DNA from 3 places in the Levilactobacillus parabrevis genome. Region 3 is predicted to be linked to each of the others. Evidence: predicted binding sites of a transcription regulator. Region 3 holds the regulator's gene; each other region holds the start of a gene.
The links. The regulator HrcA, encoded in region 3, represses chaperone genes, less so after heat shock. The targets are predictions, from matches to a motif close to TTAGCACTCNNNNNNNNNGAGTGCTAA.
Positions count from the first base shown of each region.

Region 1: a site for HrcA is predicted at 1,701-1,727, ahead of groES (co-chaperone GroES). Genes of this name have one in related genera too.
Region 2: a site for HrcA is predicted at 1,272-1,298, ahead of ACEPSU_RS05145 (ATP-dependent Clp protease ATP-binding subunit). Genes of this name have one in related genera too.

Region 1 covers NZ_CP168688.1:2,000,251-2,003,534, reverse strand. The annotation lists gene ACEPSU_RS09475 (redox-sensing transcriptional repressor Rex) at 98-736, shown strand; gene groES (co-chaperone GroES) at 1,763-2,047, shown strand; gene groL (chaperonin GroEL) at 2,115-3,284, shown strand, end outside.
Region 2 covers NZ_CP168688.1:1,080,463-1,083,746, reverse strand. The annotation lists gene ptsP (phosphoenolpyruvate--protein phosphotransferase) at 1-163, opposite strand, end outside; gene ACEPSU_RS05155 (phosphocarrier protein HPr) at 163-429, opposite strand; gene ACEPSU_RS05150 (hypothetical protein) at 597-965, opposite strand; gene ACEPSU_RS05145 (ATP-dependent Clp protease ATP-binding subunit) at 1,474-3,284, shown strand, end outside.
Region 3 covers NZ_CP168688.1:1,315,457-1,318,740, reverse strand. The annotation lists gene dnaK (molecular chaperone DnaK) at 1-549, opposite strand, end outside; gene grpE (nucleotide exchange factor GrpE) at 587-1,174, opposite strand; gene hrcA (heat-inducible transcriptional repressor HrcA) at 1,195-2,232, opposite strand; gene ribF (riboflavin biosynthesis protein RibF) at 2,815-3,284, opposite strand, start outside.

The DNA of each region.
Region 1 (3,284 bases), 680 kb from region 3:
CTATAAGAAAGTTGATTTCACAATCCAGACAATTATTTAAATAAGAGGCTATCGCTTGTGAACGATAGCCAGTTTCTTTGATTAGGAGGTCTCGTTTTTGACAGAACAAAAAATTCCCCGGGCGACCGCCAAGCGCTTGCCCATCTACTACCGTTACCTTAATATTTTACTTGATGCCGACAAAACCCGGGTGTCTTCGACTGAATTGTCCGAAGCCGTTAAGGTCGATTCCGCAACAATTCGTCGGGACTTCTCGTACTTTGGGGCCCTCGGTAAACGGGGCTATGGTTACGACGTTGAAAGTTTGATTAAGTTCTTTAAGAAGATTTTGAATCAGGACCGCTTAACGAGTGTTGCCCTGATTGGGGTCGGAAACTTAGGTCACGCCCTGTTGAACTTCAACTTCCATCAGGACAGCAACGTGCGAATCAGCGCCGCCTTTGACGTGAAGCAAGAGATTGCCAACACAATTCAAAGTGGGGTTCCCATCTATCCGATGACGGATCTACGGACGCAGTTGGAAGAACAACAGATTGAAGTGGCCATTTTGACCGTTCCATCCCAAGTGGCACAAGAGGTAACCGATGAAGCCGTGTCTGGCGGTGTCAAAGGTATCTTGAACTTCACACCACTGCGGATCACCGTGCCAAAGGGTGTCCGTGTCCAAAACGTGGACTTGACCAACGAGCTTCAAACGTTGATCTACTTCCTGGAACACTACAATAATTTAAGTTAATGGTTGAATCGCAGTCCTCATTTGGGGATTGCGATTTTTTTTGATTGTCCTTATCAATTTCGTCTGCGGTTGCCAGGGATTCCGTCACTGTGGGGGCCGCCTGCAGCCAAAGGGCGGGCTTCCAGCTCGGTTTGAAACCTCGCAAGGTTCATGCGAGTTTCCAAACACGTCCCACGCCGTAAGATCGGGAAAGAGCAAGCGCCCGATCTAACGCCGTCGTCACGGTTGGCGCCATCCCTGGTAGCCTCCGACTAAGGTAACTTCAGAACCATCATAGCCCCAAGTGGAGTGGATACTACCATAAGCTATAAGTCGACTAAGATTTTCTGGATTCTGAATAGGCTACTGAAGTTAGATAAGATCAATGATTAGTTTTGAGCGAAGCTAGGATGGGATTTTGCATTTTGAGAACAGAATGTCTAGACTGATCGGCTTACTATTGGGAAATCGTCAGTCTTTTCACTCGATTTGAAGCCTCGAAATTCACGAGTCTTCAGAGTTACCTGTGGTGTAAGCTGGTTCCAGAATAAATTGCCAGTTAACACCGCCCCCGCGGCTGGCTCAGTCAATTTTTAGGATAAAAGCGTATTTAGCCGGAGGAGGCCAGGGATGATGCCAGCCGTGACGGCGGTGTTAGTCCGGGCGCTTGGGCCTTCCCGGTCTTACAGTGCGGGACGTGTTTGGAAACTCACGCGAACTTCGCGAGGTTCTAAACCGAGCTGGAAGCCCGTTTCTTGGCTGGAAGCGGTCCCCACAGCGGCAGAATTCCTGGCAGTCGTAGGCGACAGTTCTCATCTAATGTGAAAAGACATCTAGACCGAAGCAACTGTTATCTGGAAAATGTAAAATTCGCTAAGCCTCTCAGCCACACCGGATAGCGCGTGGTGGGGGTGCTGAATCAAGGAATTTGTTTGTCAAATTCCTTGATTTTTAGAGGGAAAAACCATATATTAGATATTGTTGATTAGCACTTATGTTAGTCAAGTGCTAACAGTGCTAATAAGTAAGTTCATTGGAGGGATTCAAGTGTTAAAACCATTAGGAGACCGCGTCATTTTGGATCAACCAGAAGAAGAAGAAACCACGGTTGGCGGCATTGTGCTCGCAAGTAACGCTCAAGAAAAGCCACAAACGGCAAACGTTGTAGCTGTCGGTGATGGCCGTGTGTTAGACAATGGCGAAAAGGTAGCCCCAGCTGTTAAGGTTGGCGACAAGGTATTGTTTGATAAGTATTCCGGTACCGAAGTTAAGTACCAAGACACGACTTACCTTGTTTTACACGAAAAGGACTTAGTCGCAGTCGTCGACTAATCCAGTTTCCACTTAAGAAGACTATCCAAGATAATTCAAAAATTTTAGTATGAGGTGAATTTTTAAAATGGCTAAAGAATTAAAATTTTCTGAAGACGCCCGGAGCAAGATGCTTGCCGGTGTTGATAAGTTAGCTGATACGGTTAAGACTACCCTTGGACCTAAGGGACGTAACGTCGTTTTGGAACAAAGCTACGGCAACCCAACCATCACGAATGATGGTGTCACGATTGCTAAGTCCATCGAACTCGAAGATCACTTCGAAAACATGGGTGCTAAGTTGGTTTCCGAAGTTGCTTCCAAGACCAACGACATCGCTGGTGATGGGACGACCACTGCCACTGTTTTGACGCAAGCTATCGTCAACGAAGGTATGAAGAACGTGACTGCCGGTGCTAACCCTGTTGGTATCCGTCGCGGGATCGAAAAGGCTACGAAGGCCGCCGTTGATGGGTTACACAAGATGTCCCATGACGTTAAGACCAAGGACGATATCGCCCAAATCGCTTCAATTTCATCTGCTAGCCAAGACACCGGTAAGTTGATTGCCGATGCTATGGAAAAGGTTGGTAACGATGGGGTTATCACGATTGAAGAATCTCGTGGTGTTGATACCAGCTTAGACGTTGTTGAAGGGATGCAATTCGACCGTGGCTACATGTCACAATACATGGTTACCGACAACGACAAGATGGAAGCTAACTTGGACAACCCTTACATCTTAATCACTGACAAGAAGATTGCTAACATTCAAGACATTTTGCCATTACTGCAATCCGTTGTTGAACAAAGCCGTTCACTCTTGATCATTGCCGATGACATCACTGGTGAAGCCTTACCTACCTTGGTTTTGAACAAGATGCGTGGGACCTTTAACGTTGTTGCTGTCAAGGCTCCTGGCTTTGGTGACCGTCGTAAGGCTACCTTGCAAGATATCGCCGTTCTGACTGGTGGGACTGTCATCACCGATGACTTAGGTCTTAACTTGAAGGACACGACGATCGATCAATTGGGTCAAGCACAAAAGGTCAACGTTACCAAGGACAACACCACGGTCGTTGAAGGTGCTGGTGCCAAGGATCAAATCGCTGCCCGGGTTGCTGAAATCAAGGGCCAAATCGAAGAAACGACTTCTGACTTCGACCGTGACAAGTTGAAGGAACGTCTGGCTAAGTTAGCCGGCGGGGTTGCTGTTGTTCGTGTCGGTGCCGCAACTGAAACTGAATTAAAGGAACGT
Region 2 (3,284 bases), 230 kb from region 3:
TCTCTGAAACGGTTGCTTCAAGGGCCTGATGGAATCGATTTAATTCGTAATCAAGATCAGTGATTGTCTGTTGAGAAACGTGAAGGTCTGGCTCATCCAGTCGGTAGACCCGACCGCAAGCCACCCCGTCACTGGCAGCAATCCCCTTGAGCATCGCCTTCATTAGTCAGACAAACCCTCTTTAGTCATGGTTTCAGCAATAGCAGTCATTGCATCAGCTTCGTCTTCACCGTCAGTCGTGATGGTGATGTCAGCGTTTTGGCCAACACCTAAAGACATAACACCCATGATAGACTTCAAGTTAACGGACTTGTCTTGGTATTGTAAGCTAACTTCAGAGCTAAACTTACTTGCTGATTGTACCAATAAAGTAGCTGGACGTGCATGGATACCAGTTTCTGCTGTTACATGAAATTCGCGTTTTTCCATAATTGATCGATCTCCTTTAAGCTTAGGTTGACTACTTACCGACGCGGTTCGCCTTGACCTTGCGCATTGGCCAAACAACCATTCAACGAGTCACGCCTACCTACTAAGAATATCAATGTAAGCCACAAATTACAAGTTATACATGAACCGCTTTCATCAAAATATCGTTATTCGCCGTCATTTCCGGCGTCATAATCGTAGTGATAGATGAGTTTGCCGTTCTTTTCAGCCTTGCCCACCACCCGTTTTCGCGTTTCGTAAGCCATAAAAGCTTTTTGAAATGCCGGGAAGTCTTCGGGGGTTACTTCGAACTGCTCAATTTTCTTATCTTTTAATTGATTCATTAAATCCGTAAAGTCTCGTGCCACTGTTTTTTCCTCCCTCGCTCTTCTTTGTCTGGTGAAAAATTGTCGCCTGCGGCTGCCAGGGATTCCGCTTGCTGTGGGGACGCTCCAGCCTGAGAAACGGGCTTCCGACTCAATTTGAAGCCACGAAGCCCCCGTGTCTTCAAGATTGCCCGTGCTGTAAACTGGCAAAAAACGCCAGTTAACACCACCTCCACGGCTAGCTACATCCCTGACCTCCTCCGGCTAAGATAACTTTTAACCACTAAATAACGCACTGCTGGTTCGCGAGCAAAAAGTCCGCCATTATAAGTCTTACTACTTTATTCAGGTACGTTATCCCAATGGCCCAATCTGCTGAGCCAAAGAACGCAAGCCTTACCACTAATCTCAAACAACTATTATATCACCCTTCGCGTGCGTTCTCCCCTATCTTACGGGGCAAACGCGTGTCGGTCAAAGTATTTAAAAAATTTTTTCAATTTTGAAATGTTCATTTTAGCATTCTATTGTCGAGAGTGCTAAAATGAAGGCGTTCGTTAGAAATTTCCCGTAATACCGCGCATTTATCGTGCAAACAAAATACTTGCACGACCAGATGAACGCGGTATAATGTGGTCAATGGTCAAGAAAGGTCAAATACTTTTCGAAGGCCCGTGGAATTTCCACGAGAACTCCAGGCAAGAAAGGAGACGACAAGATGCTATGTCAAAATTGCCACCGCAATGAAGCAACGATTCACCTTTACATGAGTGTAAATGGGCAGCGGCAACAAGTTGACCTATGCCAAAATTGTTACCAGCTGCTGAAACAGCAACAATCAAACGATTCTGGAAATGGAGGTGGCCGCATGGCACAAGATCCATTCGGCTTTAATAACCTGGATGATATTTTCCGGGCAATGCAAGGCGGCGACAACAGCCAAGCTAATAATTTCCAACAAGCTTCCGGACAAGGTCGACCAACCCAACCTTCTGGCAACCAGGGCGGTTCCGGTAATGGCTTACTCAGTCAGTACGGGTTAAACCTCACCCAGTTGGCCAAAGATGGCAAAGTCGATCCCGTTATTGGCCGGGACAAAGAAACGGCACAAGTCATTGAAATCCTGAATCGGCGAACGAAGAACAACCCCGTGTTGATCGGAGAAGCCGGTGTTGGGAAGACGGCGGTCGTTGAAGGCCTTGCGGAACGCATTGTCGAAGGCAACGTTCCTCAAAAGCTCGCCAACAAGCAAATTATTCGCTTAGACGTTGTGTCCTTGGTCCAGGGAACTGGTATCCGTGGCCAATTCGAGCAACGCATGCAACAGTTAATGAAAGAGGTTCAAGCTAACCCCGACATCATCCTATTTATCGATGAAATCCATGAAATCATGGGTGCCGGGAATGCCGAAGGCGGTATGGATGCTGGTAACGTTTTGAAGCCAGCCCTCGCCCGTGGTGACTTCCAATTGATCGGTGCAACCACGTTAAGTGAATACCGCGATATTGAAAAGGACCAAGCCTTAGCACGGCGGTTCCAACCAGTTACGGTCGATGAACCAAGTGCTGACGAAGCCATTAAGATTTTAAAGGGTATTCAAAAGAAATACGAAGATTACCACCACGTTCACTACGACGATGACGCCATTGAGGCTGCCGTTCGCCTGTCTGATCGCTACATCCAAGACCGCTTCTTACCTGACAAGGCCATTGACTTGTTGGATGAGGCCGGTTCACGGAAGAATTTGACCATCAACATCGCCGACCCTAAGGCCATCGATGAAAAGATCAAGTCCGCTGAAGCACAGAAACAAGCTGCCTTAAAGCAGGAAGACTACGAAAAAGCCGCCTACTACCGCGACCAAGTCACGAAGTTGGAGAAGTCCAAGGAAACTGCCAAGGACGCCGACCAAAACGCTTCTGCCGAGGTTACGGTTAAGGATATGCAAGATATCGTGGAAGAAAAGGCCAGCATTCCTGTCGGTGAACTGCAAGCCAAGGAACAACACCAACTTAAGAGTTTAGGTGCCGACCTTGAAAAGCACGTCATCGGCCAGAATGAAGCCGTCGACAAGGTTGCCCGGGCTATCCGGCGGAACCGAATCGGATTGAACGGTACTGGTCGGCCAATCGGTTCCTTCCTCTTCGTCGGCCCGACCGGTGTTGGGAAGACGGAATTAGCCAAGCAATTGGCCAATGAACTCTTTGGTTCCGAGGACGCCATGGTTCGCTTCGACATGTCTGAGTACATGGAGCCGCATTCCATTTCTAAGCTGATCGGGTCACCACCTGGCTATGTTGGCTACGAAGAAGCTGGCCAACTTACCGAGCAGGTTCGGCGTCATCCATACACGTTAATTCTGTTGGATGAAATTGAAAAGGCCCACCCCGACGTCTTGAATATGTTCTTACAGATTCTGGACGACGGCCGGTTGACTGATTCTCAAGGCCGGACGGTTTCCTTCAAGGATACGCTGATCATCATGACCAGTAACGCCGGTACCGGTGATGCCGAAGCCAACGTTGGTTT
Region 3 (3,284 bases):
GTCCAGTACGGAAACATCAAAGGTCCCACCACCAAGGTCGTAAACCATGATTTTTTCGTCTTTGTCTTGCTTGTCCAAGCCGTAAGCTAAGGCAGCAGCCGTAGGTTCGTTGATGATCCGTTCAACGTTCAAGCCGGCAATCTTACCAGCATCTTTAGTGGCTTGACGTTGGGCATCGTTGAAGTAAGCTGGCACCGTGATAACGGCCTTTTCAACCGTGTCACCAATGTAGTCTTCAGCGAATGACTTCAAGTGTTGTAAGATCATTGCTGAGATTTGTTGTGGCGTGTAATCCTTGCCATCAACGGAAACTTTGTAACCTGCTTCACCCATGTGACTCTTGATGGATGAGATCGTGTTCGGGTTGGTAATTGCTTGCCGCTTGGCAACTTCACCGACTTGCGTTTCACCGTCTTTAAATGCAACAACTGATGGCGTCGTCCGAGCGCCTTCCTTGTTCGCAATAATCTTCGGGGTACTACCTTCAAGAACGGCAACGGCTGAGTTGGTCGTCCCTAAGTCAATTCCGATAATCTTGTTACTTGCCATCAAAAATTCCCTCTTTGTTAGTTTTTTTTAATTTGCTTTATTGTGCAACGACAACCATTGCTGGTCGCAGAACGCGATCTTTCAGTTGGTAACCCTTTTGGAGGACCTTGACGATCGTTTCGGCCGCTTGGCCATCCTCTGCGGGTACTGATTGAACCGCTTGATGCAACGTTGGGTCGAATGTCTTCCCAATGGCTTCAATCTCCGTGACGTGGTTTCGCTTCAGGGCGTCTTCCAAATGATCATAGGTCATCTGAACACCCTTCTTTAGCTGTTGCCCCGCCTCGTCCGCTGCTTCGACTGCTAGAGCGCGCTCCAAGTTATCGATTACGGGGAGCACGTCCTTAGCCAGTTGTTGGCCATCGTACTTGATAAGCGTTGCCTGTTCCTTTTGGAATCGCGCTTGCATGTTTTGGACTTCCGCCTCCGCACGTAAATACTTATCTTCAAAGTCACTGGCCTTGCGCTTGAGTTCATCGACTTCAGCCGCGGTCGCAACCTTCTTAAATAACTTTGGCTTCTTTGGTGCTGCCTTTTCGGCCGATTCAGTCTTTGAATCTGGCTTAGTCGTGGCGGCCTTTGCCGCAGTTTGGTCATCGGTGGACGCTTGTTGCTTGTCAGCCACGATAAAAACCCTCCCTTTCTTTACTCGTCATAAAACCGGTAGTAATCTAATAGTTTCTTCGCGAGCTCTTCACGAAACGCTCCAACGATACCGAGCATCCGAGAATATGGCATCCGCGTGGGTCCCAGAATCGCGATCATCCCCTGACCATGTTGGTCAACGTCATAGGTCGCCGTGATCAGGCTGAAGTTACGCAACGCATCGTTGGTCATTTCATTGCCGATACGCACGGAGATCTTATCGCTAGGTTGCCCCAGCACACTCGCGATGTCATCGGTCTTGTCGATCAATGAATACAAGGACTTCAGTGAGTCAACGTCGCTATCCTGAGAAAAGTTCAGTAGGTTGAGTCGCCCACCAACGTAGAACCGCTCCTGAGCGGCCCGCGTCAGCACATCGCCAAAGATATCCAAGAATCCCTGTGGACTCTGAAGATAGTGTGCGATCTTTGCGGGAATATCAGCCTGCAACTTCCGTAAGACTTCCGGTAAAGTCAGTCCCACCAGTTGGTCATTAATCAAGCGAACCACAGCTTCAAGCTGCTCACCATCAACGTCTCCGGCCACGTCAAACGTCTGGTTCTCCACATCACCACTATCGGTGACGAGAATGGCCATGATTTGCCGTTTGCCTAAAGGCACTAACCGAAAACCACTGAGGCGACTATCCTTTAATTCCGGCTTCAACGTGAACGCCGTGTAACTCGTCAGGTTAGACAGGATCGTCGCGGATTGCGAAATGATTTCGTCAATCTTATGAAAATCGCCACCTAGTGATGACTGAATCACATCGATATCGTTGGGCCGTAATGGATCGGGCTTAACCAGATGATCAACGTAATACCGGTAGCCTTCGACCGAAGGAATTCGGCCGGAAGATGAGTGGGTCTTCTTAATCAGGCCCTGCTCTTCTAAGGCTGCCATCTCGTTACGAATTGTCGCTGAGCTTACGTGGATGGGTAACTGCTTGGCTAATGCCTTGGACCCCACCGGAACACCGGTATTGGTGAAGTCGCGGACAACGGCTCGCAGAATCATCATTTGTCTTTCTGAAAGCATCACAATCACCCCTTTTTTAGCACTCAAACTAATCAAGTGCTAAGACACATATATAATGTAGCAAAACCGGGTTTTGAAGTCAAGAAATCTGGCAGGATTTTTAGCAATCTCTGCAATTAAGTGCTAATTTTTTGGCTTGGCTGTGATGATTGCTTGTAATTCCGCCTGCGGCTGCCAAGGGTTCTGCCTGCTGTGGGGACCGGTGAAAGCCGAAGAACGTCTTTCACCTCGACTTTAAGCCGCGAAATCCACGCGTCTTAAAGCTCGTCCCGCGCTGTAGTCTGACCAAAAACGTCAGACAACACCGCCGTCACGGCCGGCGCCACCCTTGTCCTCCTCCGGCTACGATTGTCGGTGCTATCCACCCATCGGCTGAAAAAATTCAAGCTTTCCTTTACCATCAACTGGTCGTTCACTGCCTACAAGCCGAATTTCAGCTACAATAAACGGGTCTTTTACCTCAAGATACCTGCTAACCAGTCCTCAGCATATCAAAAATTACCCGACTTGCAATTATCTTCTCAAAACAAAAGAGCCCAGATAAAATTATCCGAGCTCTTTATTTATGCTGTAATTAATGGTCTAATCCGCGGCGACCTGAGAGAAATAATCTCTAGTGGCCGTCTCGTCTTTCTTGAGTTGGACGATCAGCCCCTCTGCAGAGTCAAACTTAACTTGTCCCCGCAAACGGTGATGCCACTCAACTTCAACGTTTTCGCCGTAGAGATTCCCCTGATAATCCAGGAGATTCATCTCCACCGTGATTGGCCGGTTATCGCCGAAGGTATCGTTACGGCCCACGGAGATCATGCCGGGATACCAAATGGCCCCAACCTTCAATCGTGCCGTGTAGACCCCAATGCCTGGTAACCATTCATTCTCCGGTGTCAGGACGTTGGCGGTTGGATAGCCGATAGTCCGGCCCCGCGCCTCACCGTGGACAACGACCCCTGTCAACCGGTAAAGATAACCCAAGAGGTCATTAGCCGTATCGACATCACCCGCCTTCATGGCCGAGCGAATCCGCGTCGAACTGATTTTCTCCTGACCAC